4 regions of the Clostridium intestinale genome follow, and region 1 is predicted to be linked to each of the others. Evidence: riboswitches for the same ligand, from Rfam matches in the RefSeq annotation. Region 1 holds a riboswitch; each other region holds the start of a gene.
The links. A riboswitch is a leader RNA that binds a small molecule or an ion and turns the genes downstream of it on or off. The one in region 1 is predicted to bind S-adenosylmethionine.
Positions count from the first base shown of each region.

Region 2: it holds a riboswitch for S-adenosylmethionine, as region 1 does, so the genes downstream of both, P8F83_RS15390 (homoserine dehydrogenase) here and metK (methionine adenosyltransferase) in region 1, are expected to answer to the same signal.
Region 3: it holds a riboswitch for S-adenosylmethionine, as region 1 does, so the genes downstream of both, P8F83_RS13350 (methionine ABC transporter ATP-binding protein) here and metK (methionine adenosyltransferase) in region 1, are expected to answer to the same signal.
Region 4: it holds a riboswitch for S-adenosylmethionine, as region 1 does, so the genes downstream of both, P8F83_RS18320 (trans-sulfuration enzyme family protein) here and metK (methionine adenosyltransferase) in region 1, are expected to answer to the same signal.

Region 1 is NZ_CP121166.1:2,766,659-2,775,033, reverse strand. It holds gene yyaC (spore protease YyaC) at 1-335, opposite strand, end outside; gene P8F83_RS14180 (hypothetical protein) at 487-1,098, shown strand; tRNA gene P8F83_RS14175 (tRNA-Thr) at 1,272-1,346, shown strand; tRNA gene P8F83_RS14170 (tRNA-Tyr) at 1,356-1,440, shown strand; tRNA gene P8F83_RS14165 (tRNA-Val) at 1,455-1,530, shown strand; tRNA gene P8F83_RS14160 (tRNA-Thr) at 1,594-1,668, shown strand; tRNA gene P8F83_RS14155 (tRNA-Tyr) at 1,677-1,761, shown strand; tRNA gene P8F83_RS14150 (tRNA-Val) at 1,776-1,851, shown strand; tRNA gene P8F83_RS14145 (tRNA-Thr) at 1,915-1,989, shown strand; tRNA gene P8F83_RS14140 (tRNA-Tyr) at 1,998-2,082, shown strand; SAM riboswitch class I at 2,189-2,291, shown strand; gene metK (methionine adenosyltransferase) at 2,369-3,544, shown strand; gene nagA (N-acetylglucosamine-6-phosphate deacetylase) at 3,607-4,749, opposite strand; gene recD2 (SF1B family DNA helicase RecD2) at 4,892-7,120, shown strand; gene P8F83_RS14120 (hypothetical protein) at 7,136-8,152, shown strand; gene P8F83_RS14115 (ComF family protein) at 8,125-8,375, shown strand, end outside.
Region 2 is NZ_CP121166.1:2,993,731-3,002,105, forward strand. It holds gene thrS (threonine--tRNA ligase) at 1-1,401, shown strand, start outside; gene P8F83_RS15390 (homoserine dehydrogenase) at 1,428-2,639, opposite strand; SAM riboswitch class I at 2,810-2,918, opposite strand; gene P8F83_RS15395 (SIS domain-containing protein) at 3,092-4,183, shown strand; gene P8F83_RS15400 (5-formyltetrahydrofolate cyclo-ligase) at 4,174-4,731, opposite strand; gene P8F83_RS15405 (hypothetical protein) at 4,878-5,066, opposite strand; gene P8F83_RS15410 (EFR1 family ferrodoxin) at 5,188-5,967, opposite strand; gene P8F83_RS15415 (IS6 family transposase) at 6,088-7,110, shown strand; gene P8F83_RS15420 (hypothetical protein) at 7,384-7,677, opposite strand; gene P8F83_RS15425 (2,3-butanediol dehydrogenase) at 8,001-8,375, shown strand, end outside.
Region 3 is NZ_CP121166.1:2,582,579-2,590,953, forward strand. It holds partial or broken gene P8F83_RS13335 (IS3 family transposase) at 1-788, opposite strand, end outside; gene P8F83_RS13340 (MetQ/NlpA family ABC transporter substrate-binding protein) at 1,552-2,349, opposite strand; gene P8F83_RS13345 (methionine ABC transporter permease) at 2,370-3,011, opposite strand; gene P8F83_RS13350 (methionine ABC transporter ATP-binding protein) at 3,013-3,975, opposite strand; SAM riboswitch class I at 4,108-4,224, opposite strand; gene P8F83_RS13355 (DUF350 domain-containing protein) at 4,427-4,630, opposite strand; gene P8F83_RS13360 (ComEA family DNA-binding protein) at 4,720-5,355, opposite strand; gene P8F83_RS13365 (D-alanyl-D-alanine carboxypeptidase family protein) at 5,486-6,763, shown strand; gene P8F83_RS13370 (RluA family pseudouridine synthase) at 6,788-7,681, opposite strand; gene P8F83_RS13375 (LCP family protein) at 7,700-8,375, opposite strand, start outside.
Region 4 is NZ_CP121166.1:3,582,016-3,590,390, forward strand. It holds gene P8F83_RS18295 (hypothetical protein) at 1-49, opposite strand, end outside; gene rlmH (23S rRNA (pseudouridine(1915)-N(3))-methyltransferase RlmH) at 193-672, opposite strand; gene P8F83_RS18305 (ROK family protein) at 831-1,892, opposite strand; gene P8F83_RS18310 (MFS transporter) at 2,016-3,446, opposite strand; gene P8F83_RS18315 (trans-sulfuration enzyme family protein) at 3,608-4,744, opposite strand; gene P8F83_RS18320 (trans-sulfuration enzyme family protein) at 4,750-5,901, opposite strand; SAM riboswitch class I at 5,977-6,091, opposite strand; gene P8F83_RS18325 (SEC-C metal-binding domain-containing protein) at 6,141-6,644, opposite strand; gene P8F83_RS18330 (CxxH/CxxC protein) at 6,710-6,862, opposite strand; gene P8F83_RS18335 (MBL fold metallo-hydrolase) at 6,879-7,670, opposite strand; gene P8F83_RS18340 (UDP-N-acetylglucosamine 1-carboxyvinyltransferase) at 7,689-8,375, opposite strand, start outside.

The sequences.
Region 1 (8,375 bases):
GCATAATCTCTTACATGAATTTCACCTATTGAATTAATATCTCCTAGACAAGCATCTATGCCTATTATTAAAGAATTAGGATGATTTTTATTAATCTCAACTAATTTTTTATCTATATTTAATGCGTGGATAGGTGAAGATAAAGTTCCGTAAATTGGTAAGGGTATTAGAGTTTCTTTTAGTAATGTACCTACTAGTGGTCCAAGAGAATCTCCTATACATTTATCAGTTCCTATACAGACTATTACAGTATTGTCTTTTATATAGTCTCTCAAGAAGTAAGCTATTTCGTAATAGGCCATATTTTCTTTATAATTTACTTTAACTTTATTCAAAAAAACCATCCTTTCTACTTGATGTATAAACGGTACTTTATTATATATGCAAGCAAAAAGAACCTTATTATATATAATAAAAAATTATAATATCAAAAGTATAAAAATGATAAATAATGGCAATAAAGGTTAATAGTAGAGAGGTGATAAAATGAATAAAAAAATTTTAACGATATTAGTTATATTAGCAACAATTATAAGTGTAGTCTTTATCTTATACCCAAGTAATCCTAAAAAAACAACGGAACAAAGCGTACAAGTTAAAAATAATACATCTAAGAAACAAGTTGCAGATAAAGCAAATAATGAAAATAATACTAGTGTAAAAAATGATAAATTAGAAACGGAAAAGAAAGCAGACGACAAAGGTAAGGCTGAAAATAGTGACCCATTAATTAAAGTTGAGGGTAATGAGTATGAAGATTCATATATAGATAATTCTAAAAATAATTATAATAAACCTGATAAAAAAGAAGAAGAGGCTTTGACTGCAAGTATGATTTTTAAGGTTGATAAAAATACAATAGAGAAGAAAATTTCTGTATCTAACAAAGCAAAATTGCTTTATTATGCAAGTAAATTATCTAATTTTGATTATGCACAAATCAAAGATATATTAGATAATGGAGATGAAGTGGATGGAGCTAAAGATATAGTTAAAATATTAAAAAATAGATTAAAAGCAAGTGATTATGAAGAAGTTAAAAAAATTCTCAGCCCTTATATAGATATAGAAAAAATAGAAAATCATATTAGTGTATAGGTTTAAAAGAAAGTTTGAAAAAATCAAATAATAGACTAATAAGGAGAAAAATATAGAAAATAGGAGTTTAAGTGTAATAATATCTGTAAATGAGGTATTTTAAGAGTTGAAACTTATTACTTATCCCCTTATACTAATCATTGTCGGTTCTGTGAAAGAATCAATATAAATCCGCTGGCATGGCTCAACGGTAGAGCAGCTGACTTGTAATCAGCAGGTTGTAGGTTCGATTCCTATTGCCAGCTCCACAAAAACATGGAGGAGTTCCCGAGTGGCCAAAGGGGGCAGACTGTAAATCTGTTACGTTTCGTTTCGATGGTTCGAATCCGTCCTCCTCCACCATTTTTTAAAAATAAGGGCGCATAGCTCAGCTGGGAGAGCACCTGCCTTACAAGCAGGGGGTCACAGGTTCGATCCCTGTTGTGCCCACCAATAGTTATAATATTAAATTATAACCAAGCAAGTTTAATTAATAGGCATTAAAAGTGAATATGTGCTGGCATGGCTCAACGGTAGAGCAGCTGACTTGTAATCAGCAGGTTGTAGGTTCGATTCCTATTGCCAGCTCCATAAAACATGGAGGAGTTCCCGAGTGGCCAAAGGGGGCAGACTGTAAATCTGTTACGTTTCGTTTCGATGGTTCGAATCCGTCCTCCTCCACCATTTTTTAAAAATAAGGGCGCATAGCTCAGCTGGGAGAGCACCTGCCTTACAAGCAGGGGGTCACAGGTTCGATCCCTGTTGTGCCCACCAATAGTTATAATATTAAATTATAACCAAGCAAGTTTAATTAATAGGCATTAAAAGTGAATATGTGCTGGCATGGCTCAACGGTAGAGCAGCTGACTTGTAATCAGCAGGTTGTAGGTTCGATTCCTATTGCCAGCTCCATAAAACATGGAGGAGTTCCCGAGTGGCCAAAGGGGGCAGACTGTAAATCTGTTACGTTTCGTTTCGATGGTTCGAATCCGTCCTCCTCCACCAATAAAAGTAGATTATTCTACTTTTTTATTTTTTTTATTTATTACAAATTTTTATTGAAATATTAATCTAATAATGATATAATTATTCACGAAATGAATAATGATAACTCTTATCAAGAGAGGTGGAGGGATAGGGCCCTACGAAACCCGGCAACCTGTGTTATGCACAAAGGTGCCAATTCCTGCAGTGAAAAATCTGCGAGATAAGAGAGAGAATTAATTTATCAAGTCTCTTCTTATCGGAGGGCTTTATTTTTTTGCAATAATATATCGGAGGGAGAAATAAAATGAAAAGATTATTTACATCTGAATCAGTTACAGAAGGACATCCAGATAAAATCTGTGATCAAATATCAGATTCAGTTTTAGATGCTATATTTGAACAAGATCCAAATGCTAGAGTAGCATGTGAGACAGCAGTTACAACTGGGATGGTAATGGTAATGGGGGAAATATCAACTAAATGTTATGTGGATATTCCTAAGGTGGTTAGACAAACTATTAGAGAAATAGGTTACGATAGAGCAAAATATGGATTTGACTGTGATACTTGTGCAGTATTAACTACTATAGACGAGCAATCATCAGATATAGCTCAAGGAGTAGATGAGGCTTTAGAATCTAGAGAAGGCGAAATGGATAAAATAGATGCAGTTGGAGCTGGAGATCAAGGAATGATGTTTGGTTTTGCAACTAATGAAACTCCAGAATTAATGCCAGCACCTATAGCTATGGCGCATAGACTTTCAAGAAGATTATCTGAAGTAAGAAAAAATGGAACTTTAGAGTATTTAAGACCAGATGGAAAAACTCAAGTTACAGTAGAATATGATGATAATAAAGTAAAAAGAATTGATGCTATAGTAGTGTCAACTCAACATGGACCAGAGGTATCACAAGAACAAATAAAAAGTGATATTTTAGAACATGTAATAAAGGCTGTTATACCAGCTGAATTATTAGATGAAAATACTAAATATTATATAAATCCAACTGGAAGATTTGTTATAGGTGGACCACAAGGAGACGCTGGGTTAACTGGTAGAAAAATAATTGTTGATACCTATGGCGGATACGGTAGACATGGTGGCGGAGCTTTCTCAGGAAAAGATCCAACTAAGGTAGATAGAAGTGCAGCTTATGCAGCTAGATGGGTTGCAAAAAACCTTGTAGCAGCTGGTGTTGCTGATAAATTAGAGATAGAAGTAGCTTATGCTATAGGAGTTGCTAAACCAGTGTCAATAGAAGTAGATACATTTGGGACTGCTAAAATAGGTGATGATAAAATAATCGATATAATAAATAAGGTATTTGATTTAAGACCGGGAGCTATTATAAGAGATTTAGATTTAAGAAGACCTATATATAAGAGGACAGCAGCTTATGGACATTTTGGAAGAACAGATGTAGAACTTCCTTGGGAACAACTAACAAGGGTTGAAGAAATAAAAAAATTAATATAGTATATTAAAAAAAGTGGTTATAAAATGATTGTAAGTTATCATTTTATAAACCACTTTTTCTTCTAATTATTGGAATAAACTATTTTTCCGCCAATTATTGAATATTTAATTTCAATATTATCATCAAATAAAACTAAATCAGCATCATACCCTTCTTTTATTATACCTTTTTTGTCATCAACCTTACAATGTTTTGCAGGATTGTAAGTAGCCATCTTAATAACTTCGTGTAATGGATAGTTAGTATTTTTATATACATTTTTAATAGCATTATCAAGTGTTAAGATAGAACCAGCAAGAGCTCCATTTTCTAACCTTGCAGCACCATTTTTAACTATTACAGGCTGCCCACCCAAAGAATAAGAGCCTTCAGGCATACAACAGGCTTCCATTGCGTCAGATACTAATAAAACCTTATCAGTTGTCTTTATTTTATATGCGGTTCTTAAAGAAGGATAAGATATATGAATTCCATCAGAAATAGTTTCTGTAGTTATATTAGAATCAAAAATAGCTCCAACAGTTCCAGCTTCTCTATGTTGAAATGGAGTCATAGCATTAAAAAGATGCGTGGAGTGTGATACACCATGTTTTATGCCTTCCATTGCCTCCTCATAAGTCGCTTTAGTATGTCCTAATGAAACTCTAACACCTTTATTGTCTAAGTAAGAAATTAATTCTAATGCCCCTTCTACTTCTGGAGCTATAGTTATAGAAGTTACTGCATTCTCATATTCACCTACCATATCATGATAAGTTTCCTTAGATGGTTTTTGAAGGAAATTAGGGTTTTGTGCACCAATTGCTTGTAGACTAATAAAAGGGCCTTCTAAATGAGCACCTAATACATTGGCTCCTTCAGTACCTATTTCCTTAGCCTTTGATATAGCTTCCATAGACTTATATATATCTTTAATAGCAACAGTCATTGTTGTTGGCGTAAATGAAGTTGTACCGTGTTTAACTATGTTTTTTGAGATTTCATTTAAGGATTCATAAGTTCCATTCATAGTATCGTAACCGCCAGCACCATGTATATGAACATCTATAAAACCAGGAGATAAGTATAAACCTGTACCATCAATTATCTTATCATCTAATTCGTAAGAATCAGGGTTAATGCTCTTGATTTTACCGTCATTTATTAATATATCTCCTTTTTCAACTTTATCTAAAAATATAATATTAACATTTTTAATTAACATTTTTGTTATCGCCTCCTAAATTAAGAATAACTTCAAAGAGTATTTCAGTCAATAAACTAAACAATGAAATATAAATATAAATTTATGGTATAATCATAATATATGCCTTTTAAGGTTAAGAATACTTAAGGAGCAAGATTAGATGGAAGAAATAAGTGGAATAATAGAAAGTATAGTATTTCATAATGAAGAAAATGGATATATGGTTGCAAAGCTTTCTAATGGAGAAAAGTCATTTACAGCTGTTGGAGTAGTTCCTTTTATAAAAGAAGGCATACACTTAAAGATAAAAGGTGAATGGGTATTGCATCCTAGCTTCGGGAGACAAATTAAAATAGAAGAGTGTGAAGAGATTATACCAAATACACTAGAAGGAATAGAGAAGTATCTAGCTTCTGGAGTTATATATGGGATTGGACCTATTACTGCTAAAAAAATTATAGATAAGTTTAAAGAGAACACTTTAGATATATTAGACAAAGATATTAATAAGTTAAGAGAAATTGAAGGCATTGGAGAAAAAAAATTTTTACTTATAAAGGAATCCTATGAGGAACAAAAAGAGTTAAAAAACATAATAATATTTTTTCAAACTCATGGAGTAACAACTAACCAATGTATAAAAATATATAAAAGATTTGGAACAGATTCAATAAATATTGTAAAAGAAAATCCATATATTTTATGTGAGGAAATTACAGGAATAGGATTTAAAACTGCAGATAAAATTGCTAGAAGTATAGGTATAGAAAAGGATTCCCCTTATAGGATTGAAAGTGGAATAAAATATGTAATAAATCAATTTTGTGCAAATGGAAATACATATATGCCAGTTGAGATTCTTATAAAAGAGGGAATAGAGGTTTTAACTGTATCGAAACAAGTTATAGAAGAAAATTTATATAATGCATGTAGAGAACAAAAATTAATTTTGGAGAAGGTTAATGAGGATAATGGTGTTTTTACACTACCTTATTATTATTGTGAAATAGGAATAACAAAGAGAATATTAACTTTATCAGTAGCAAATTTTCAAAAATTTAATACTGATATAGAGTATGAAATATCTATGTTTGAAAATAAAAATGATATAAAGTTTGCAGCATCACAAAAAAAAGCTATCTTAGGAGCTTTTAATAATGGTATAGAAATAATTACTGGAGGACCAGGAACAGGAAAAACAACAATCATTAAATGTATAATAAATATATTTGAGAAATCAGGAAATAGAGTTATTTTAGCGGCACCTACAGGAAGAGCAGCTAAGAGGATGAGTGAATCTACAGGAAAAGAAGCAAAAACTATTCATAGATTATTAGAAATGGGAGTTACTGATAGTGAGGAAAAAAGTATATTCGGAAAAGATGAAGGAAGCCCATTAGAAGCTGATGTAGTAATCATAGATGAGGCTTCTATGATAGATGTTATGCTTATGAACTCCTTACTAAAAGCTATTAGAGTAGGAACTAGAGTAATATTAGTTGGAGATGTAGACCAGCTCCCATCAGTAGGACCTGGAAATGTATTAAAAGATTTAATAGAAAGTGGTTTTACGGAAGTAATAAGATTAAAAGAAATATTTAGACAAGGAAAAGAAAGCCTTATAGTCGTAAATGCTCATAAGATAAATGAAGGAACTATGCCTATTTTAAATGAGCGAGATAAGGACTTTTTTTTCATAAAAGAGGATAACCTAGATTATATAATGACAACACTTATAGACTTAATTAATAACAGGCTTCCAAAGTTTAATGCTAGTTGGGATAAGATGAAACATCTTCAAATACTAACACCTATGAAAAAAGGGAATTTAGGAGTAACTAACTTAAATTATAGACTTCAAGAAATTTTGAATCCACCCAGTGACAATAAAAGAGAAAAGAAAATAAGAGACAATATATTTAGAGTTGGGGATAAAGTTATGCAAACTAAAAATAACTATACTCTAAAATGGAAAAGGGTAGCTGGACACGGAGAACCAGAAGGTGTGGGAGTATTTAATGGAGACATGGGATTTATAGAGTCTATAAATGAAGAAGAGAAGATCTTTACTATTATTTTCGATGAGGAAAGAAAAGTAATTTATGATTTTATTTATTTAGATGAGTTGGATTTAGCTTATGCTATTACAATACATAAAAGTCAGGGAAGTGAATTTCCAGTTATAATTACTCCTGCATATATGGGATCACCTATGCTTATGAACAGAAATTTATTGTATACGGGTATTACTAGAGCAAAACAGTTAGTAGTAGTAGTAGGTTCTATTAAAGCATTAAAATTTATGATAGAAAATACACGATCTACAGAAAGATATTCGTCATTAAAATTCAGAATAAAGGATATAATTTCAAGTGATGCGTTTAATTAGTGAGGGTTGATGATTATGGAGAATATAAATGAATTAAGGTATGCAGAAAATAAATTAAAGTTATGGTATAACAGAGAAATGGGGAAAATTATAAATGTTTTATCTGTTCCATATAATAGCTCTATAGTATTTGGAAAATTAATAAGTGATTTACTACAGTCTAATAAGAAGGTAGTATATGTTACTAATGATTATGAAGAGAATAAGGAACTGATTAAATATATTAAAGGGTATCAACGAAATATAAAATATTCCTATTTAAAAAATTATAATACCACTTTAGAGCCAGGAGTATTATATTTTATTAATTCAGCTAACTTAAGTGTATTAAAAGATGATGTAGAGTTAATAATTTATGATGATATAACTTCTTTTTCAAATTATTCTAAACTCCAGATAAAAGAGAAGGTTGATAATTTATATAAGTTTGCTCATAAGATAATAGTATACTCTATTGAAGATATATATAGAAATATGGAGAGTATGGAGATCAGCAGTATTAATAAGGTTGGGCCAATAATAGAACCACGAGCAATTACAACAAGAATAAATCTTGAAGAAGATATGCCTTATATATTATATGAATACTTGAAGTGGTTTAAAGAAAGCAAAAGGAAGATAGTATTACATGTTCCTACAGAGGAATGTGGAGATAAAATATATGATTTATATACTAAAAAAATTAAAGTACTATCGGATGTTAAAATTATTAGGTTTAAAGAGCGCGATGAGATTAAGAAAATAGAAAAAATGCTTACTATGAAAAATCAACCAATTATGATAATAACGGAGTATATGGGAGAGAATTTAAATAATATTAATGATATTGATATTATAGTTATAAATGCTGAGAATAGTAGATTTGATTATAAGAAGATAGTATATCTATGTGGAAAGGTAGGTGCTAGAGAGAAGTATTTAGGTGAAGTAATCCTTATTTCTAGAGAAGTTAGCGACGATATGGAAAAAGCTAAGGATATAACTAGATATTTTAATAAATTAGTATGGGAAAGAGGCTTGTTAAAAGTGTAAAGTATCTTTTTGAATGTTTTTTATCAATAGTATACCCAAATAAAGAGGTATGCTTAATATGCGATGAAGAATATGAAGAAGATTATATTTGTGAGAAATGCAAAGATTTATTAATAAGAGTTGAAAAAACTATGCTAGATGAATATAAGGGAGAAAAATTTACAATACATTCTTGTATGCACTACACAAAAGAGTTAAAAAAGCTTATAGTGGATTTTAAAGT
Region 2 (8,375 bases), 230 kb from region 1:
CTTTGTGCTGGTCCTCATCTTTTATCCACTAAGACAGTTAAAGCAGTTAAATTAATCAGATCTGCTGGAGCTTACTGGAGAGGAAACGAAAAAAACAAGATGTTATCTAGAGTTTATGCTACTGCCTTCCCTAAAAAATCTGAGTTAGATGCTCACTTAGAGGCTTTGGAAGAAGCTAAAAGAAGAGATCATAACAAACTTGGTAGGGAGCTTGGAATATTCACTACTAATGAAAATGTAGGTCAAGGGCTTCCACTATTAATGCCTAAAGGAGCTAAAATAATTCAAGTTCTTCAAAGATGGATTGAAGATGAAGAAGAAAAAAGAGGTTATTTGTTAACTAAAACACCTTTAATGGCAAAAAGTGATCTTTACAAAATATCTGGTCACTGGGATCATTATAAAGATGGTATGTTTGTTTTAGGTGATGAAGAAAATGATGTTGAGGTTTTTGGTTTAAGACCTATGACTTGTCCGTTCCAATATACAATCTACAATGCTGAACAACACAGCTATAGAGATCTACCTAAAAGATATGCAGAAACTTCTACTTTATTTAGAAATGAAGCTTCTGGTGAAATGCATGGACTTATAAGAGTTAGACAATTTACTTTAGCTGATGGTCACTTAATAGTTACACCTGAACAATTAGAAGATGAATTTAAAGGAGTTGTAGATTTAATAAAATATGTAATGACAACTTTAGGAATTCAAGATGATATAACTTATAGATTCTCTAAATGGGATCCAAAAAATAAAGAAAAATATATAGATGACCCTGAAGCTTGGGAAAAAACTCAAAACTTAATGAGAGATATTTTAAATCATCTAAATATTGATTTTTATGAAGCTGATGATGAAGCTGCTTTCTATGGTCCTAAGCTAGATATTCAATTTAAGAATGTTCATGGTAAAGAAGATACTATAATAACAGTTCAAATTGACTTTGCTATTGCTGAAAGATTCCAGATGACTTATGTTGATAAAGATGGAGAAAAGAAAACTCCTTATATAATCCACAGAAGTTCTATAGGTTGTTATGAAAGAACTCTAGCTATGCTTATAGAAAAGTATGCTGGTGCTCTACCAACTTGGCTAGCTCCAGTTCAAGCTAAAATACTTCCTATATCTGATAAGTATAATGACTATGCTGAAGAAGTTAGCAAAACTTTATTAAACAAGGGTGTTAGAGTTGAAGTTGACTATAGAGCAGAAAAAATAGGTTATAAGATAAGAGAAGCAAGATTAGAAAGATCTCCTTATATAATAGTAGTTGGAGAAAAAGAAGCTGAAAATAAAGAAGTTTCTGTTAGAAGCAGAAAAAATGGAGACGAAGGTGCTCTATCTTTAGAATCCTTTGTTAACAGAATAACTCAAGAAATAGCTAGTAAAGAGAACTAAAAAAGAGGCCTAGGCCTCTTTTTTATTTAAACTGCTCTAAGTAACTTTTTAAAAGAAGTTATATTCCCATCAAGTTTTAGTCGCTCTAAAGCCTCCTGTATTTTGCTTTCACCTAAAGTATTTATATATAATGCCAGCTCATCTCTCTTTTCCCCTACTAATTGTAGATCCGGGAATTCTAATCTTAACTTTTTAATAACACTTTTCTTTTCCTCTGTTTTTATCCTTATTAAAACGCCTACCTCACTATCTATATATCTATTTACTAATATTTCATTAAGATAATTCTCAGAAGTTTCTTTTCTTCCTCTAATTATATCTAAAACATCCCCAAAAACAGCTGAGCCTGTTGGAAGCATTCCAGCTCCTTTTCCAGTAAAGCTAACCTCTCCCACTGCATCTCCATGGAACACAACTCCATTAACTTCATTATTAATAGTAGAAAGTATACTTCCTTCTTTAACTAAGGCTGGTCTTACAGAGGCATACACCTGATCTCCCTCCATTATACTTTCAGCTATTAACTTTATTCTATACCCAAGCTCCTTTGCATATATAAAATCCTGTCTTTCTAAATTATTTATACCCTCTATGTTTATATTTTTCCATGATATTCTATTCTTATAGGCTATAGTGGATAATATAGCAAGCTTTCTTGCAGCATCATATCCTAAGACATCTGAATCAGGATTAGCCTCAGCAAACCCTAAAGCCTGAGCTTCTTTTAAAGCCTCTTCATAATCAATATTTTCATTGTACATTTTAGTTAAAATATAGTTAGTAGTACCATTTAATATTCCTCTTATACTCTTTATACTATTTCCTTCTAAAGATTCTATTAGTGGTTTTAAAATAGGAATTCCTCCACCTACAGAAGCTTCAAACTTCAACGTCACTCCACTCTCTTTAGCTAAAGATAATAGTTCTCCCCCATACTCCGCTATAAGATCCTTATTTGCAGTTACCACATGTTTTTTAGCTTGTAGTGCCCTTTTCACATATTCATAGGCTGGATGTAATGAACCCATGACCTCAACTACAATATCGCTTTCTTGACTAAAAAACTCCTCAACATTATCAGTCAAATATTCACTATACTTTTTATCCTCATGTTTGCTTAAACATCGTACAAGTATTGAAGACACTTCTAAATTGTCTATCTTGCTTTTGTTATTATCTATTAGTTCTATTAATCCACTTCCTACTACTCCATAACCCATTAATGCAATTTTTGCCATAAAAAAAGCCCCCTTATTATTTAAAAGTGGCCTTTTACCAAATATAAAAACAGCTAAAGCTACACTATTAAACAGCTTACTTATAGCGAAATAAAAAAACTACTTCTACTATAAGATAAGCAGAAATAGCTAATAAAGCACATTAATATATGCATGCAAAATTATTATTCCTCTTATCTATCAGGATATACCTGCAGGATTTAGCACAATTCCAACATAATGAGTGTTAGCTGTTGCTAGGTTTCATAGGGCCAGTCCCTCCACCATTCTTGATAAAAGACCATTTTGTATTTTTCATTACTTTTATTATACTTCTACCATATAAAATTGCAATGATTTTTAAATAAATAATTATTTTTAAATATAGTAACCTTTTTCATTATACTTAATAATATATTAAAAAGAAAAGGTTTTCTATCTCTTTCCATCACATTTTAAGGAGTTGATATTCAATGAAAATTCTTCCTAACAACAGTTGCTACACATTGGAAGAAATAAAACAACAGCCTAAGTTATGGCAAAAAATATATTATTCTATTAAAAGCAAAAAGGATGAAATTAATAATTTTCTAACGCCCTTACTAAATAACACTATATCTAGAATATTATTAATTGGTTCAGGTGCATCTGCCTATGTAGGAGATACCCTTATGCCTTATTTATCAGAAGAACTTAAAATTCCTGTAAACTCTATTCCAGCTTCAGAGATTTTAAACAATCCATATACTTATTTAAAAGACTTATCAAATATACTAGTAATTTTATATTCTAGATCAGGAAATACTAAAGAAACTTTAGATGCTTTAAATACATGCACAAAACTATTACAAAATTCTCATTTTATACTAGTAACAAGTAATAATGAAGGTATATTCTCAAAAGAATACTCAGATAAATCAAACTTTTATGTACTCACACTGCCAGAAGAATCAAATGATAAAGGATTCGCTATGACCTCTTCTTATTCCTGTATGGTTTTATCCTCAGTATTGCTATTTAATATTAATAATTTAGAAAAGCAAAAACTATATTTAGAAGAAACTTTGGTTAATTCAAAATATATACTTAATACAATTTGGAGTGATACACTAAACATAGTTAGAAGAAACCCAAGTAGAGTTCTTTATGTAGGTACTTCTGAACTAAAAGGAATGAGTAATTACTGTGCATTAAATACCTTGAAATTAACAAATGGAACAGTATATTCATTAAGCTGGTCTCCTTCTGATATCAATCAAAGTATAAAACCTTTTATAAATGACAATACATTAATATTCTTATTTAAATCCGTAAATAACCCTGACTTGGATTATAACCAACATTTTCTAGATATCATAAAAACTCAAGATAAAAAACCATTTGTTATAGTTGTATCTGAAAATTCCTCTTATTTAGATTCCTGTAATAAATGCTTTTATGTAAACTATAAAGATTCTATATTACCTAACATATACTTAGCACTTAACTATGTTTTATATTCTCAAATATTTAACTACATGTATTCCTTACATCTTGGTTTATCTCCAGATTTACCTTATTCGTGACACTTATATGTAAAGTCCTCAGTGACTATATAATCTATGGGTTTATCATAACTTTCTGTAGGAATGAAATCTATCACTTGTATGGAGTAGGCAACTGCTATTTTTAAAGTATTACTATTATATTGTGCTAAATATTTATCATAATAGCCTCCTCCATAACCTAATCTTTTCCCTTCCTTAGTAAAAGCTACTCCTGGCATAAGTATAAGATCACAATCCGCCTTAAGCTCTTCTCCATCTTCAGGCTCAAGTATTCCAAAAACTCCTGGTTTTAAGTTATCTAGTGAATCTATCTGTATAACCCTCATTTCCTTCTTTCTAACTCTAGGAACATATACCTTTTTCCCATCCTTTAATGCATCCTCTATTATACCAATAGTGTTAACTTCACTTCCAAATCCAATAAAACAAAAAATACTTTTAGCTTCTTTATAAAAAATATTACTTAAAATTTTATTTTTTATTTTTTCACTAAATTTGTTTCTTAAATCCGAATTAAGAGCATCTCTCTTATCTATCATTTTTTTTCGTATATTTATTTTATTCAAAAAATCACCTCATTAAAAAAGCACTTTTTTTCTTTTATTATAACATTTAATATTTATTTAGAAATATTTCTATGTTTTTATATTTCAAGTTTCTTCATAATAAAAATAAGGAGCTGCCTATTATAAAAGGCTGCTCCCTATAATCTTTATGATTCTACATAGTTACTTATTGTATCTTGAGCTTTTGTTAAAGCACTTTGTACTGCATCACAAGTTTGTTGTATTCTAGCTTTGTTTTCTTGTTTTTCTACACTTTGTAGAGCCTGATCCAAATGTTGTTTAACCTTCTGTAAATCATCTATTGAACATTCTACATTTTGTTTTGCATTTTTCATTATAAATCCCTCCAAGAAAATAATATTTGTGATCGAACACAATATTATTATTATCTTTTATAAGATTAAAATACTACTAAATACTTAACTAATTTAACATAAATTTTATAACATTAAATTATTATTTTTGATTAATTATATCATTAACATGAACATAGGGATTTATGTATCTTTTTCTATTAACCGTCTTTTTACCTATATTTATAGACTTTTTAGGGCAGGCTTGTATACATGCCATGCATTGTTGACATTGATGTTTCCAGCTTGGAACTCCATTCACTAGATATATATTATCAACAGGGCATATCTTTTGACACAACCCACATCTTGTACAATTTCCATCTATAACAAGTTTTTGATCTTTAAAATTTACGTTTCTGATAAGACTTCTATAAAGAGGTGAAATAGTATAATAATATAAACCTTTTTTTATAGGTTTTATTTTATTATCCTTAACTAAGTTTAATTCTCTTAATAAAATTCTTTTTTCTTTTTCAATTAGATTTTTAATATATTCATCATTTTTAACCTTATATATTTTAATATAATTATCCGGCATAGTAACATAATGGCTAAAACTTAGTTTATTGTTTTGTTTTTTCAATATAGAATCAATTTGCTTCATAGGTACACCTTCTGTACCACCTTTAGTGCTAATAGCAAATACATATGTATTTTCTTTAACTTTTAATTTTTCCATAAACTCCACAACAATTTTAGGTAACCCTCCATAATACATTGGAAAAATTACACCTACCTTATCATAATTACATTCTATGTTGTCTTCATTTATTAGCCTAGCTATAGGAACTATATCGCAATCACCTAAATAGCAGGCCGTTTCTCTAGCTATATAGAGAGAATTACCTGTTCCAGTAAAATAATATATAATTGTATTCATTTCTTTTCTCCCCATAAAAAATTACGTTCTGTTAAGTTATATGAACATTGCTCTTCTCAATCCTAGGAAATACAATAAGTTTGACTAGAACTAAATGTCCCCCTTGAAAGGAGAAGCGCAATGAACAAAACAAAAGTAAAATGTCCTCGTTGTAACTCTGACCAACTATATAAGTTTGGTTTAGATAAGCAGGCTAATCAAAAATATCAATGTAAAAAGTGTAAGCGACAATTCGCACCTGACTCCGTCAGAAAGCGGGTAACATCTAAATATCCAAGATGTCCAAAGTGTGGTAAAGCAACTTTCTTGCATCACATCTATAAACACTATAATCGCTATAAATGTGGTAATAAGAAGTGCAATCATATCATTGTTCATCACCATAACCTAAATATAGATGATGCCTCCAGTGAAAACCTAACCGGTTCCCTTTCTATGAAAGGTATGCGTTTTCCACTCCATACTATTCTGACTGCATTAACTTTATATTTTTTAAACAACTCATCAACAAGAACTATTTCACAGTTCCTTTTCGTAACTTCAAATATAAAGGTTTCTCATGTCACAATAGCTAGTTGGACTCAAAAGTTTGCACCTTTTTTCAAACAAAAAGCTGATAAGTTTAAAGAGCAGCTAGATCTCCAATCTGACGATTGGCATGCTGACGAAACAGTGGTCTTTATAAATGGTGAACGCTATTATTTATGGTTAGCTATTGACTCTGAAACGAGATTTATTTTAGCTTTTCATCTAACCAAATCACGTAGTGAGGATTCAGCATTTACACTAGTAAACCAAGCTAAACAATTTGGAATGCCATCAAACTTTATAACTGATAGACTACCTTCATATAACCAAGCTGTAGCGAAGCTATTGGGCGAAAACAAGCATGTGCCTGTTGCTCCTATGTCTAGCGACATATCAAACAATTTAATTGAGTCTTTTAACAAAACATTTAAAGCTTGGTATAAAGCTAAAAAAGGGTTTAACTCTTTTGAGAAAGCAAATAACTTAATATACTTATTTGTCTTTCACTATAATTTCATTAGGCCTCATGGTTCATTAAATAATCTCACACCTGCTGAAGTTGCAGGCTTCGCTAGCAATAGCATTGATCGTAAATCTTGGTTTGTCGCTGCTTAATCTCAACTTAATATCTTTGATTAACCTGCAAAAATCTAACTTTTTGTAGGCTTATTTGCCATACAAAAATTTATTCAAACTTATATAATTTTCAAAGAACGAGTAATTCTACGAAATGTTAAGCTATTTTTTCATAACAACCTAACAGAATCAAAAATTATCCCCTAGAATAAGTATAAATAAATTTATAAAAAATACAAATACAAATCCCTTCAATTTATGTTAATAAAAACAAGGTAGATAAATTATTAATATTTATCTACCTATTTAATCTTACTTATTTTTCTTTTTACTTTTTTTCTTATTTTTATTATTTTTGTTCTCTATAACAGGCTCTTTAACTTCTTCAACCTTTGGAGCTTTTTTCTTTTTTATAAAATAAAGTACAACCTTTACTGCACCTATAGCTAAAAGTAAAATCCCTATTCCAGATTCAACAGTTATAGTTCCATCATTTTTCATCTTACCTGAAAAATATAAAATAACTCCTAAAGAAAGATAAAATAATGCAGGTAGTTGAGTGCTTTGTTTCTTTTCTTCATTATTGTTTTTCTTATCCTTTTCCATCTATTTCCCATCCTTTTAAACTATATAATATTAACATTATATCACAGCAATTTATTTTTAAAAGGTTTTCAAGTATTTAATTTTACTTATAATAAACCTCCACATTTCCTTTTCCAAGTCTTAAAATTATATTTAATCCTTAAACTTAGAAATTTGTAATAATTTAGTTCTTTTTGTATTCTCAATACTTCCCATACTGAATTAGTTAAATTATTTATTAAATTTAATCAAATTTTTACCATAATTCTAATACTATTTTTCCTTTTTTTATGATATAATTGTAGTTAAAATTACATATATTTCATCTTTAGGAGGATTTTATTATGAAAGCAGCTTTTTGGTACAATAAGAAAGATATGCGAATTGAGGAAATCGACGAACCAAGTGTCCCTAATGATTCAGTAAAAATCAAAGTAAAATGGTGTGGAATTTGTGGATCAGATTTACATGAATATGTAGCAGGTCCTATTTTGATTCCTACAGAACACCCTCATCCACTTAGCGGAAAAACTGCTCCTGTAGTTCTTGGGCATGAGTTTTCTGGTGAAATTGTTGAAGTAGGCAGTAATGTATCTAAACTTAAAATTGGTGATAGAGTTGTTGCTGAACCTATGATAGTTTGTGGCAAATGTCCATCATGTCTTGAAGGTAAGTATAACTTATGTACAAGCTTAGGATGCCATGGACAGTGTGGTACT
Region 3 (8,375 bases), 180 kb from region 1:
CAAGTCCATAATAGAAGCTAAGTAGCATCAGCCGTCCTTTAATGTATGAATATAAGTTATATCTCCTACCCATTTTTCATTTAGTTTGGTAGTTTTAAACTCCTGTTTGAGTAAGTTTACTCTTTCCAATACTTTCTTAGTAGATTTCGGTGGTCTAAATTTTTTAATTACTATAGAACGAATATTTAGCTCCTTCATTAATCTCTGAACTCGTTTAATACTTATATAAGTACCTGACTTTTCAAGAGTTTTTTGTATTTTGGGAGCACCATATCTACATTTGTTTTCATTATAAATTTGTAGTATTCTTTCTTTCAATATTATGTTTTCCGATTCCCTCCGGGACGGAGTATGGTGATGAGATTGGTAGTAAGTACTCTTAGGCATATTCAGTAATTTACACATGAGTCTTACTGGATAAATTCCATGATTATTATCAATAAATTTAATTATATCTCTTGGTCCTTTGAGAATATGGCGATAGCTTTTTTGGCTAAAGCCCGCCTTTGGTGTAATATTTCAAGTTCCATTTTAATTCGTTCATTTTCTTTCTTTAATTTTGCGAACTCTTTAGAGTCTTCCTTACTCTTTTCTTCAGTAGCTTTACTCTTTTTAGCTATAATAGGCTTTTTCGAGATTTTCTCTTTCACTTGAACACTATTAGTCCAGTTATTCAGAGTAGCTGTTGACACGCCATATTCTTCACATATCGCTTTAATTGGTTTTCCGGTATTGTATACTTCGATTACCATCTTCTTAAAATCATCTGTATAAGTTTTTCTTCTCACTTGAACACACCTCTCTTAACTTTATTATAAATAATTATTAAAATGTGTCCATAAAACCATACTAGCATCATATTAAACATAAGTTTTAAAAAGATTTTAATGGAGTCTGAGAAACGACTCCTACAGATTAGAAGTTAAAAGGATTTTAATGGAGCCTGAGAAACGACTCCTACAGATTAGGAGTTAAAAGGATTTTAATGGAGCCTGAGAAACGGCTCCTACAGATTAGGAGTTAAAAGGATTTTAATGGAGCCTGAGAAACGGCTCCTACAGATTAGGAGTTAAAAGGATTTTAATGGAGCCTGAGAAACGGCTCCTACAGATTAGGAGTTAAAAGGATTTTAATGGAGCCTGAGAAACGGCTCCTACAGATTAGGAGTTAAAAGGATTTTAATGGAGCCTGAGAAACGGCTCCTACAGATTAGGAGTTAAAAGGATTTTAATGGAGCCTGAGAAACGGCTCCTACAGATTAGGAGTTAAAAGGATTTTAATGGAGCCTGAGAAACGGCTCCTACAGATTAGGAGTTAAAAGGATTTTAATGGAGCCTGAGAAACGGCTCCTACAGATTAGGAGTGCTTAACTTTTTATTAAACATAATAGAGCTAGGAACCGCTTCTACAGCAGTAAGGTTGCGGTAGAAGCGGTTCCTAGCTTCAGTCTTATATTTTATAAATAATGAATTTAATGAGGCTTTAGGAGCAGCCTCTACAGCAACAAGGTGCACAAATTAAATTCATGATAGCTTTTTGTATTTCTAATTATTAAAATGCTGGAACTATTGATCCATCATATTTCTTTTCTATAAATGTCTTAACATCTGAAGAAGTTAACGCTTCTTTTAAGATTTTAGTTTTTTCAGTTTCTTCATCACCTTTTCTTACAGCTAAAACATTAGCATATGGTGAATCTTTTGATTCTATTACTAGAGCATCTTTTACTGGATTTAAACCTGCATCTAATGCATAGTTTGTATTTATAACAGCTGCATCAACTTTCGCGTCATCTAGAGTTCTTGGAAGTTGAGCTGCATCTAATTCAGTTATTTTTATATTTTTAGGATTTTCAGTTATATCAGCTGGAGATATTAATTCAGCATCTTTAACTTTGAATAATCCGTTGTCTGCTAATAATTTAAGTGCTCTTGATCCATTTGAAGCATCATTAGGTATAGCTATGTTTGCTCCATCTTTTATGTCAGCAAATTTTGTAACTTTTTTAGAGTATAGACCCATTGGTTCTATATGAATTTTTGCTACCCAAGTTAAGTCTAGTCCTTTTTCCTTATTTGTTTCTTCTAAATACGGTACGTGTTGGAAGAAGTTTGCATCTAATTCTTTTTCTGCTAAAGCAGTGTTTGGAGTAACGTAATCATTAAATTCTATAATCTCAAGTTTGTAACCTTTTGCTTCTACTAATGGTTTAATTTCATTAACTATTTCTTCGTGTGGTACTGGTGTAACACCTATTTTTATAGTTTTATCGTCTTTTTTTCCGCATGCAGTTAAACTAAATGCTAATGCCCCTACTAATAATATTGATAATAATCCTTTTCTTTTCATATTAAGAACCCCCTAATTTTTTATTTTGTTTTCTTTTTATAAATATAATTCCCCAAAGACTGTAATCCTTGAACAAATACAATTAAAATTAATACAGTATAAAACATTACATCTCCTCGGAATCTGTTATATCCATATTGGATTGCTGCAGCTCCAAGTCCACCTCCACCAACAGCTCCTGCCATTGCTGAGTATCCTACTATACTTATTATTGTTAGTGTTATTCCTAAAATTATACTTGGCATGGCCTCTTTTAGCATAACTTTAAATATTATTTGTGAGTTTGTGGCTCCAAATGATTTTGCAGCTTCTATTACTCCCTTATCAACTTCTCTTAAGGAAGATTCTAGTACTCTAGCTACAAAAGGTGCAGCCGCTATAGTTAATGGAACAATTGCCCCCTTGATTCCTATACTAGTTCCTACTATTGATTTTGTAATAGGAACAACTACTACCATCAAAATTATGAATGGTATACTTCTTAAGACATTTACTATTACATCTAAAGTTTTATATATAATACTGTTTGGCTTTAATCCATCTGGTGCAGTAAGAATTAATACTACCGCTGGTATAAATCCTATGAGTACAGCAAAGAATGTTGAAACAAAAACCATTATTAGCGTTTCATTTATAGCTTTAAGTAATATATCATTCCACATCCTATAGCACCTCCCAGATTATATCTTTAGATTTTAGATAATTTATTGCTATATCTTTATATTCTTCTTTGATGTTTATAACAAGACTTCCTAAAACATCATCTCTAAACTTTTCAAGTTTGCCCCACACAATTGAGAAGTCTATATTTAATTCTCTTGCCATTGCAGTTATTATTGAATTCTCACTTAAATCTTTAGGGAAATATAATCTTATATTTACTCCTGTTTCTGGAAGTGTTTCTTCTTCCTCATCACCTAAAAACTTTTTAAGGCTTAAGCCTGGACGTAAGAATAATTCTTCTGCATTTCCTTCTGCTCTAATTACCCCACCTTCAATTAAAGCAACTTTTTCACATATTTCTTTAACAACTTCCATCTGATGTGTTACTACAACTATTGTTATTCCTAGTTCCTTATTTATTTTTAATAGTAAAGATAATATATCTTTTGTCATTTTAGGATCTAGTGCTGAGGTTGCTTCATCACATAAAAGTATCTTTGGTTCCAAAACTAAAGCTCTAGCAATTGCTACTCTTTGCTTTTGACCACCGCTTAAACTTGCTGGCTTACTTTTTTCTTTTTCTGTAAGTCCAACTAAATCTAATAATTTATATACTTTTTCCTTTATATCTTGCTTATTGTAGCCCCATACTTCTAAAGGTAATGCAACATTATCAAAGACTGTCTTTGTTTGTAACAAATTAAATCCTTGAAATATCATCCCCAAATCTTTTCTAAATTCTCTTAATCCTTTAGGAGATAGTTCAGCTACTTCTTGCCCCATAACTTCTAAACTACCTGAATCATAGGTTTCTAGTCCATTTATGCATCTTAGGAGAGTTGATTTTCCTGCTCCTGAATGTCCTATAATCCCATAAATCTCGCCTTCTTGAATTTTAAGGTGTATATCTTTTAATACTTCTGTTCCATGGAAACTTTTGCTTAAGCCTTTTATTTCTATCATTTATTTCCTCCAAATTGTTATACCTAGGTAAAGTGAAAAATATCGCCACGCCGACTTTTAAGCCATCGATTGCAATAAAAAAAGCGCTAGAGAATAAACTCCGCGCGATAATAACAACCCTAGAAATCTATCCTCTCATCTATCAGCTAAAAAATAGCTGCAGGAATTAGCACCATGCATAAATTAAATGGAATTTATGTTGGTTGCTGGGTTTCATAGGGCCAGTCCCTCCACCTCTCACGATAAGAAACAAAAAAGTTTTATTTAGTTTATGTTTATAACTATAATATATAGTAAGGCTATATGCAATAGGTATTTTCTCTTTTTGTAAATTATTTAATATTTTTATATAATTATTAATTTTCTATCACTATTTAAATGTTTACACTTGATAATATTATTGTTTATTTAATAAAATCAGCGCATTCTTATATAGAATACGCTGATTTTATTAAGCTATAACTTGAGAAACTATTATTCCTATTGCAATAAGTACTCCTGCTACAACAATAGCTACCGCTATGTTACCATTTTCTAATTCTTTATCAAAATCTGCTTTTATAACTTTATCAAATAGTATATAACCTATAAGCATTATTGCTATTCCAACTATTCCAAAAAGAAAGCTTAATCCAACGTTAATAAGTATATCCATGAAACCTTCCCCCTTATATATTATAGTTATAATTTTAATATACTATTTATACATATTCTACTATTTTTTATATTAATTATTTGTTACTTCTAAATACTTATTTTATCCTTTAGCTTTTCGAAGGTTGCTTCTCCAACCCTATCTATATTTTTAAGCTCCTCTATATCTTTAAATCCACCATTTTTCTCCCTATATTCAATTATCTTTCCAGCCATAACCTTACCTACTCCTGGAAGAGTGTCTAGTTCAGCTTCAGTTGCAGAATTTAAGTTAATCTTCCCATCTGTTTTAGAAGTACTCTGTCCACCTGTTCCGGATACTGATACACTTTGAGCTTGAACGCTTTTATCATCTATATTCCCAACAACTATACACTCATGGTTTTGAAGTTCTTTTGCAAGGTTAATAGCTGAGGTATCTCCTTTTTCAGTAAGTCCACCAGCTTCTTCGATTAAGTTTTTTATTATAGCTCCTTTTTTCAATGTGTATACTTCTGGATTTTTAACTTCCCCTTTTATTTCTACAACTATGGATTCAGTCTGAGTTACCCTCTCTTGAGTTTTAACCTCTTTATCTTGCGTACTTTCCTCAACAAACATATTTTCAATCTCTTCATTAGTTAAGGGCTTTGGTCTATTTATGTAATAATAAAACCCTCCTATAACTACTAATAGAGTTACAAGTATTCCTATGCCAATAATCTTTTCTTTTCTTCTAATTCTCATAAGACCTCCAACTTTTATACTAGATCTTTCATTTATTTATGATTATTGACATAATTTAAACATAATATAGAAATATGTTTAATAATTTGTTATACTTATTTTTAAATGATATTAACCGACGGGGGATAAAATGAAAAGATTTGTTTATTTTATTGCATTAATGTTTTTTTTCACTATTTTTTTAGGAAATCCTGCAAAAGCCGCTCAAGTTCCTAATGTTGATTCTGAAGGTGCTGTTTTAATGGATGCTGCTACCGGAAAGCTATTGTACTCAAAAAACCCTAATGAATCTTTAGCTCCAGCATCAACTACAAAAGTAATGACTGCTTTAGTTGTTTTAGAAAATGCTGATTTAAATGCAAAAGTAACTATAGGTAAAAATCCTCCAGCAGTTGATGGAACTAGACTCGGATTGATTGAGGGAGAGGTTTTTACTGTAAATGATTTACTTCATGCCATGCTTCTACTTTCAGGTAATGACTGCGCTGTAGCTTTAGCTGAATATGTAGGAGGATCAGTTGAAGGTTTTGCTGAAATGATGAATAAAAAAGCTAAAGAAATAGGAGCTAATAACTCCCATTTTACTAATCCATCTGGTCTTTATGATGAAAATCATAAAACTACCCCTTATGATTTAGCTTTAATTACTAGAGAAGCTGCTAAAACACCTCATTATTTAGAAATTTCGCAAGCTGCTGTTTATGAATTTCCTCCATCTAATATAAATGGTGAGAAAAAATGGGCGGATAACAAAAATAGTCTTATAAGAAAAAATAGTATGTATTATTATCCTTATGCTCTTACTGGTAAAACTGGCTATACCATAGATGCTAAACATTCATATACTTCTGTAGCTGAAAAGGACGGTCAAAGGTTAATAGCTACTTTTATGCGTTCTGATATTAAAAATTCTTTTTTTCTAAACGCAAAAGATTTATATGAATATGGATTTAATAATTTCAGCTTAGTAAAACTTTATTCTAAAGGACAAGAAGTTTCAAGTTATGAAGTTGATAAGGATACTACAATCCCTTTATTAGCTACTCAAGATGTTTATTACGTTACTGATAAAGGACAAGAAAAAAATGTAAACTCTAAAGTTGAAAGCGAAACTAAAGATTTATCTAAAACTTCTTTTAAAAGAGGAGAGGTTATTTTAAATTCTGAAGTAAAAGTAAACAACGAAAATTACATAGCTCTTCCTTTAGCTTCTGGAGAAGATAGAGAAGTTAAACCAGTAACTACAACAGTAAAAGAAAGTATTTTAAACAAAAATTCACTTCCTGTAATTTTATCAGTAGGCAGTTTTTTAGGAATTCTTTTTCTTCTTAAATATAAAAATCATATTAAGAGAAAAAAACTTAAAGCAAAATATCCTAATATATTTAATAAGAAGATGAGAAAATAGAGCATTTGCAAAAAAGCAAATGCTCTATTTTTTAATTTTTTCTATAAGTTCTTTCATATCCTCAGGCATTTCTGCTCTTAGACTTAATTTCTCTCTTGTTCTTGGACTATAAAAATCTAATCCATATGCATGAAGAGCCTGCCTTGGTATTAATTCATCTTCCTCTTCTCCATACAGAAAATCTCCATAAATAGGGTTTTCTAAATAGCTTAGGTGAACTCTTATCTGATGAGTCCTTCCTGTTTCTAAAAGACATTCTACTAGGTCAGCATTTTCATATCTCTCCAAAACCTTATAGTGAGTTATGCTCTCCTGCCCTCTAGGGTCTACAACTCTCTTTATTACATCATCACTTTCTCTATAAATAGGTTTATTTATGGTACCTTCTCTTTCTTTTAAGTTACCATGAACTAAAGCTAAATATCTTTTTTGGAAATGCTCTTCTCTCATCTCTTTAGAGAGCTGCATGTGTGCAAATTGATTTTTAGCAATAATTATAAGCCCCGATGTATTCATATCTAGTCTACTTACAAGTCTAACAATAGAATTTTGTCCCGTTTCTTTAAAGTAATACATAACTCCATTAGATAAGGTCCCATTAAAATGACTTTTAGTAGGATGCACCACCATATATGGCTTTTTATTGATTACTATTATATCTTCATCTTCATATACAATATCTAGATCCATTTTTTCTGGTTCTATGTTTTGGCTCTCCTCTTTATCTAATATAACCACTATATGTTCACCTTCTGATACCATATAGTTCATTTTTACCGCTTTTTTATTTACTAATATTCGTTTATCTAAAGCAGCCCCTCTTATTAGCCTTGTTGATAAACCTAAATCTTCTTTTAAATATTCTCTAATTTTTCGTTTATCATACTCAGCTGGTACTGTCTTTTGTATCTTACTCATTTTTGCTCCTTAATAAATCTATTCTTTATAGTCGCTTCCTATTAATATTATTGCATCATATCCTTGCGGATTATCATCTAAAGCTTGAATGGTTCCAGTTCCTAAATCCTCTACTATAAGCTTTCCCATTTCCTTATTATTAGTTTTTATAATTGTTTTGCTTCTTTCTTGAGTATTACCTGTGTCTATAGCACTGTAACCTTTTGTTTTCAAACTTTCTGACATCCTTGATGCTAATCCTGTAATTCTAGTTCCATTTAAGATATTTATCCTTAAGTTTTTCTTCTTTATAGTGCCAGTACTAGCCTCTGATCCACTTAGTAATCCAAGGGTTTCAATATTCATATTTCTATTGTATACCACATAGGAGGCTCCCCCTATAGTTTTAAGATCTCCTTGTAAAGTAGCCGTAGTTACGTTGCTTTTATCTAAATCTTTAAGCCCTAAACCATAAGAGATAATCTTACTTGGTGACATATTAGTTTTAACATAGGCAGGCAACACATCTAGTATTCCTTTTATGTTTGTAATTATAGCTGGTGATGTACATTTTTCTATAAGTTTATTTATGAACTTATGCTGATTTTCTATTCTATCTAAGTCTCCATTTGCAAAACCTGTTCCATCGTTGTTTTTTCTCCATCTAAAGAATTCTTCTGCCTTTTTTCCATCTAAAAGAACAGTTTCCCCTTTA
Region 4 (8,375 bases), 820 kb from region 1:
CTACTACATAATCCCTAAACTTATAATCATCTGATAAATCATGGTACATAATTTGCCCCCTTTCTAATATTGGCATATTTAAATTAAAAAAGTATCTTACTATAGCATATCATTAATTACTTCTTATATTAGACTAAGTTTTCAGCGATTGATAAAACCATCTGCTACTCCTAATTTTAGTAAAAACCTCCGTTATTTATGGTACGGTTCCCCCTTCATAATCCTAAAGCTTCTATAAATTTGTTCCAAAAGCATAACTCTAAAAAGTTGATGTGGAAACGTCATTTTAGAAAAACAAAGCTTATAGTTAGACCTATTTAAAACGGCCTTAGATATACCTAAACTTCCCCCTATTATAAAAGCTATATTAGAGTTACCAGTTACTCCAAGATTATCTATGTAATCTGAAAATTCTTCTGAGGATAATTGCTTACCACCTAAATCCATAGCTATTACAAACATATTATCTTTAATTTTACTTAATATGTTTTGCCCTTCCTTTTCTTTAATTGCTTCCTCTTCTTTTGCGGATGCATTATCTGGAGTTTTTTCATCTGGAAGTTCTATTATATCTAATTTACAGTATCTACTTAGTCTTTTTGAGTACTCATCTATTGCATCTTTTAAATATTTTTCTTTTAACTTTCCTACTGTTATTATGGTTATGTTCATTATATTCTCCTTATAGCTGTAGAATCTTTTTCTTTATCAGCTTAATCATATCATAAAACAAGGGATGTGCATTTCATTTAGTATGCATCATCCCAAGTAATATTAAAAGTTTTAAGTTACGCTAACCATTATGTTATTGCGCCTTAATAAACTAATAATCAATTTTTTGTAATTTTTATATCCGAATACATAAATTCAGAAGTTATATATGCTATACCTGCTAAATAATCTTTTTCACTGTCTTCTGATAAAAGTATTGCTGGTTTTATATTATTAGCTAAATATTTTTCACAAGTGTTTTTTATTTTATCTATTAAGTTTTTTCTTAGTGTTTCTCCGCCTATAACTATAAAAGATGGATTAGTAACACAATTTAAAATTGCTATAGTTTGAGAAATAATATCTACATATGTATTATCATCAATGTTATTATCTAAAACTTTTTCCAAATGTCCCATGCCGTTTATAGGAAGAAATCCTAGTTCACCAGCAAAATTATTTCCACCTCTTATTAATTGACCATTTGCTATTATTCCAGCCCCTACTCCAGCTTCAGTAAAATGTATATATACAAGATTTAAATTCTCTATATCTAATACCTCTATGCTTTGAGAATAATTTAAACTAAATCCTAATGCCATAGAATTTAGATCATTTTCTAACACTACAGGTATGCCTATTTTTTTCTGTATGTAGTCTCCAAGTTCAAATTTTCTCCAGTCATTAAGCCCTTTTCCACTAAAAAAAGTTCCATTTTCAACTACTCCAGGAACCCCTATCCCTATAGCTCTTATATCCCTATCCTTAACTATATTGTTTATGAAACCATTAACCACAGTATCTATAAAGTCTTCTATAATCTTTTCATTATAATCAGAATATATTTTTACTTTGTTTTCCTCAATAATGTTTCCTAGTAGATTTGTTATTGCGTAATTTATATAACTGTCTTTAATATAAAAAGATAATGCATTATTATAATCCAAATTAAGTGAATATCTCTCAGCTCTTCTACCCCCACTTGAATCATCAAATCCTAAGCTTATTATCTCTTTTTTTAAAAGTAATTCCTCAATCAACGTCCTTACAGTTGTTATACTAATTCCAGTGATTTCAGATATTTCGGCTTTAGTTGCAGAACCATTATTCTTTAATGAATCTTTAATTAATGCACTATTTACTCTTTTCATTATTTGTGGCTTTGCTGATAAGTTGTTCATTTCTAATCACCCTTAATAAACTTATATCAGATACTTTTAAAAGTATCTGATATAAGTTTATTATATTTATTTGCAAAATACAATAGCACAGAAAAGAAAAAAGTTGATGCTTAACATCAACCTCTATAAAACCTCTGCTTTTTCTTTCAATTTTGAGCCATACAATCTATATGCAGTAAGTACAGCGCCTACTGAGCAAATTATAGCTGCTGATATATATACCCATCTCATTCCATATACAAATACATCATCTCTTCCTGATATATATCCAGTAACATGGTAACCTATCTTATTACTCATCCTATTGTATAAAAGGGTAGTAGAAAATGATATTCCAAATACAAGTCCTAGATTCCTAACTAAAGCATTGATACTTCCTGCTATACCTAGCTTATTTTTAGGAACAGTTGACATTACTAAAGAGTTGTTAGGCGACTGGAACATTCCATTTCCTATAGTCATTATTGCTATAAATGAAATTAATACACCTAAATGAGAATATTGATTTAAAGTAGACATTAAAAATAATCCTAAACTAGTTCCTAAAAGACCTAAGAAGGTAAGAATTTCTGAACCTATCTTGTCTGATATATATCCACTTAAAGGTGCTACAACTGCCAATATTATAGGTGATACCATCATAAGTAATCCAGTAACAGAAGGTGTTAATTTCATTACATATTGTAAATAGAATGGCAATATTATATTTGAGCAACTTATTGCTACAAATGATATAAATGCACAGAATATACTAAGTGAAAATAATGTGTTTTTAAATATCTCAAGATTTAATAGTGGAATTTTAACTCTTTTCTCTGTCTCTATAAAAACTACAAATAGTATTGCTGAAAGTGCAAAGCACATAATAATTATAGTATTATTATATCCAACTTCTTGGCCGTGAGTTAATGCTCCAAATAATAATATAATCGTAAGAGAAAATAAGCTTCCACCTTTCAAATCAAGTTTCTCATTAACCACTTCACTATGTTTTGATAATGTATTACTCGCAAGAATAAATGCTACTATTCCTATTGGAACATTTATTAAAAAAATATATTGCCAGCTTAACGCATCTACAATTAATCCACCAAGAGGGGGACCCACCATAGAACCTAATGCCACAAATGTACCATTTATACCAAGGGCTCTGCCTCTTTCATTGGGAGGAAATACGTGTGTTATAATTCCATGGCTTGTAGACATAGATGCTGCAGCGCCTATAGCTTGAAGTGCTCTAGATATTACTAACATCACTAAGGAATTAGATATTCCACAAGCTAATGATCCAATTGTAAAAATAATTATTCCTAACTTAAAAATATTTCCTTTGCCTTTAAGATCTGCAAGTCTTCCGAATATAAGTATAGTCGCTACAATGACAATTAAATAAATTGTTACTACCCATTCTATTGAAGCCATACTTACAGATAACTTATTTGATATGACAGGTAATGCAACATTTACTATACTACTATCTAGTGTGGCCATAAATGTTAGCATAACCGTGGTAAGCAGTATTACCCATCTCTTACTATCAACTTTATTCTCCATTATAATTTATCCTTTCACTGTTTAATAAAGAATAGTTGCGATTGCAACTATTCTTCATTATTATAATATATCTCTATTATTTATTCAAATACTAAAATTAATACTGTAGAAAAAAATTAAAGTAGAAGATTTAATTTCTTAATTCTCCTACTTTACTATAATTAAATATTTAATGCTTTATCAAAACTTTCTATCAAGTCCTCAAATTCCTCTAGCCCTACAGAAACTCTTATTAGTGTGTCTGTCACACCTAGTTTTTCTCTCTCTTCCCTAGGTATAGCAGCATGAGACATCTTTGCTGGATAAGACACTATAGTTTCAACGCCACCTAATGAAACTGCAAAGGCAGCATTTTCTATATTATTTAAAAAATACTTTGTTACATCTAAAGATTTTAGTCTAAAAGATAAAACAGCTCCTCCTCCTGATGCTTGAGCTAAATGAATCTCTCTACCTGGATGTCCTTCTAGTGATGGATAATATACAGTTTCTACTTCTTCTCTTTTTAGAAGCCAACTAGATAATTTTTCTGCTGTTTGTTGATGAACATCTAATCTTACCTTTAAGGTTTTTAATCCTCTAAGCAAAAGCCAACAATCCTGAGGTCCTAAAATTGCTCCAAAGGAATTCTGTATTGCATATATTCTATTTGCCAAATCTTCTGTCTTAGCTACAGCTAAACCTCCTACTACATCACTATGTCCTCCTATAAATTTAGTTGCACTATGAACTACTATATCAGCTCCTAAGTCTAAAGGTTTTTGAAGATATGGTGACATAAAAGTATTGTCAACTATAACAATTAATTCGTTACTCTTAGCTATTTCTATAGCACCCTTTAAATCTGTTATTTTTAATAATGGATTTGATGGTGTTTCTAAAAATATAGCTTTAGTATTTTCTCTTACAGCCGCTTTTATATTATCTAAATTAGATGCATCAACAAAAGTAAATTCAATATTAAATCTACTAAGAACTTTAGTAGTAATTCTATAAGTTCCGCCATAAACATCTTCGCAAATAATTATATGATCTCCAGCTGAAAATATTGAAAGTACCGATGATGTAGCAGCCATTCCTGATGAAAAAGCAAATCCGCTGCACCCATTCTCTAATTGAGCAATAGTATTTTCTAAAGCCTCTCTTGTAGGATTTCCACTTCTTGAATAATCGTATTTTCCAAAACTATCTATATCTCTTTGATGATAGGTAGATGCTTGATAAATAGGTATACTTAAAGCCCCTGTTTCTTCATCTATTTCATTTCCATTATGAATTAATTTTGTTCCAAATTTCATATTTATCACCCCAATGCTTTCTCTAAATCTTTAATTAAGTCCTCAACATTTTCTATTCCAACAGACAGCCTTAAAAGAGTTTTAGTTATACCTAATTTATTTTTTATTTCCTCTGGAATTTCCGCGTGAGTTTGAGTCTGAGGATATGTAATTAAAGTTTCTACTCCACCTAAGCTCTCCGCAAAGGTTATAACTTCTACACTTTTTAATATTTTTGCTACCTGCTCCTCTTCATAAACATTAAAAGAAATCATGGCTCCAAAACCTGTTGCTTGACTTTTAGATATTTCGTACCCCTTATGATCCTCTAAACCTACATAAAATACCTCTTTTACCTTATGATGATTCTTTAAATAATTAGCTATCTTTATAGCATTTTCCTGACTTTTATCCATTCTTAGATGTAGTGTTTTTATTCCTCTCAATAAAAGCCATGAATCAAATGGTGCTAGTACTGCTCCTGTAGATTTCTGATAAAATCTTATCTTATCATTTATCTCATCACTATTTGTTAATACAAATCCAGCTAAAGCATCATTGTGGCCACCAAGGAATTTTGTTCCACTATGAACTACTATGTCTGCTCCTAGATCTAAAGGCTTTTGATAATAAGGTGTTAAGAATGTATTATCAACAATTACTTTTAAATCTCTTTCTTTAGCTATCTCAACTATTTTTCTTATATCAGTTACCTTCATCATAGGATTTGAAGGTGTCTCTAAAAAGATTGCTTTAGTATTTTCCTTAAGGTTACTTAAAACCTCCTCAATACATGTAGTATCTATAAAATCATGTTCAATTCCATAAGGTTTATATATTTCCTCAAATAACCTGAATGTTCCTCCATATAAATCGTCTGAAACTAAAATGTGATCCCCACTTTTAAAAAGATTTATAATAGCTGTTATCCCCGCTACTCCAGTAGAAAAAGCTATGCCCCACTTTCCACCTTCTAACTTTGCTACTGTTCCCTCAACTTCTTCTCTAGTTGGATTTTGAAGTCTTGAATAATCATACCCCGTACTCTCATTTAAACCATTATGCTTAAATGTAGCTGTTTGATATATAGGAAAACTCAAAGCGCCTGTTAATGGATCTACTCCTTTTTTCCCATGAACCGCTATCGTCTCAAAGGATAAACATTTATCTTTACACATAATATAACCCCCTTATAAAATAAAAAATGCCAGAGATAAACTCTGGCATACAAATATGCTTATTACAGAAATCTACCCTCATCTACCAGTTTAAAAACTGCAGGAATTAGCACCACTACATAAATTGAATGAAATTTATGTTGGTTGCTGGGCTTCATAGGGCCAGTCCCTCCACCTCTCTTGATAAGTTTTTTAATTTATTAGTATTATTGCACTTTTATATTGCTTTGTCAAATTAATTACGCATTAACTCCACAACATTTTTTATATTTCTTTCCACTACCACATGGACATGGATCATTTCTTCCTATTTTATTTTCATTTCTTACTGTCTTAGATTCTTTATATGACTTAGATATTTCTTTTCTCTTTTCTTCTGAGAATATACCTTCCCATTGAGAAAGAGTATAAAGGTATTCAGCTTTTGCATCTAACATATTAAAATATAGTTTTTCTAGATCCATATCAAAAACTAACTCTTGTTCAGCAGTTACTGTTTCTAAATCGTATGGATTATTTAAACTGTCATTTATTCCATCTAAAAATCCCATAACGAATTCATTAGTAGCATTAAATTCTTTTGCTAACTCTTCAATAGTTGATTTTTTTATTTCCTTGTGGTTTGATAAAAGTTTTTTATATATTCTAGTTTCTATATCACTATATTCAGCCCAAAAAGCTTCTTCCCCTTTACTTTTAACATATTCTACAACCATGTCTGTCCATTGTTTATATAGACTCATATTATCTTCTCCTCTTTCTTATATGTATTAATTTATACCAAGCACCTTTAATATAGACAATTTCTCTATTTCTCTAAAGAATACTCTGCTTTATCATTGCAATAATTACATTTTCCTTCTTTTGCTTCGTTCATTATTGGAAAGGTCTCATTAACTACTAAGAATTCATCTAAAGCCTCGTCTATGTGTTCTTTACATGCCAACACTTTATTTTCCATGAGTATCTTCTCCTTACTAGAATTCTATATAATTACTAGGTTTGTGCCTTTCAGCTAAAGAAATAGCAACATCTTTACCTATATAAATATTATTCTCATTTAATATATTAAGTACTGTTTGATATGCTAAATCTGGATGATTATTTGTATTGCTTAAATGTCCTAAATATAGGTTTCTAAGTATTCCGTGATTTATCAGAGTTACTATAGCTTTACCACAGTCATCGTTAGATAAATGTCCTATTTCACTTAGAACTCTTCTCTTTAAAGGATATGGATAAGGTCCAAATTTAAGCATTTCAACATCATGATTACTTTCAAGTAACACTACTTCAGATGATTTTATATTCTCAAGAATTTCATCTGTAAATACTCCAAAATCAGTTGCTACACTTGACTGCTTTCCTTCTGCTTGTATGGTATATCCTACAGGGCCTGCCGCATCATGAGGTATACAAAATGACTTTACTTGCATGTCATTTACCTCCACCACTGTTCTTTTATCCATAATTTTTATATTATGTTCTTTTATTTTTCCTAGAGATGATTCCATTGCGCACCAAGTAGCATCATTTGCATATATAGGTATGTCATATTTCCTAGAAATTATGCCTACCCCCTTAATATGATCTGAATGCTCATGTGTTATAAATATTCCATTTAAATCTCTTGGATTTTGCCCAATCGAAACAATTGCTTCGTCTATCCTCTTTCCTGGAAGACCTGCATCTACTAAAATTTTTGTATTTTTGGTTCCTATAAAAACCGAATTTCCACTACTACCACTATATAATGGGCAAAAAATCATAATATATTTCCCCCAATGTTATTCGACTTCTTTTCTACAAATACTTGCTCCTAAGTCTTTAAATTTATTTTCTATATGAGGATATCCTCTATCTATATGCTCAATATTATGAATTTCAGTGACTCCTTCAGCTACTAATCCAGCTATAACCATTGCAGCTCCAGCTCTTAAATCTGTAGCTTTTACTATAGCTCCTGTCAATCTCTTAACTCCATCTATAATAGCAGTTCTTCCTTCTACTTTAATATCTGCACCCATTTTCTTCAATTCATCTATATGCTTATGTCTGCTTTCCCATATAGTTTCAGTTATTATACTTCTTCCTGAAACAGAACTTAATAAAGTTGACATAGGTTGTTGTATATCTGTAGGGAATCCTGGGTAAGGAGCAGTTTTTATATTAACTCCTTTTAAAGGCTCATCTACATATACTCTAACAGTGTCATCTCCCTCTTCAATCTTTACTCCCATTTCTATAAGTTTTGCAGAAATAGATTCTAAATGTTTTGGTATTACATTTTTAATTAAAATATTTCCTTTTGTTGCTGCTGCTGCAATCATGAATGTTGATGCTTCTATTTGATCTGGAATTACACTGTAATTACAACCTTTTAAAGATTCAACCCCTTTAATTCTTATAATATCAGTTCCCGCACCTTTAATATCCGCACCCATGGAATTTAAGAAGTTTGCTACATCAACAAC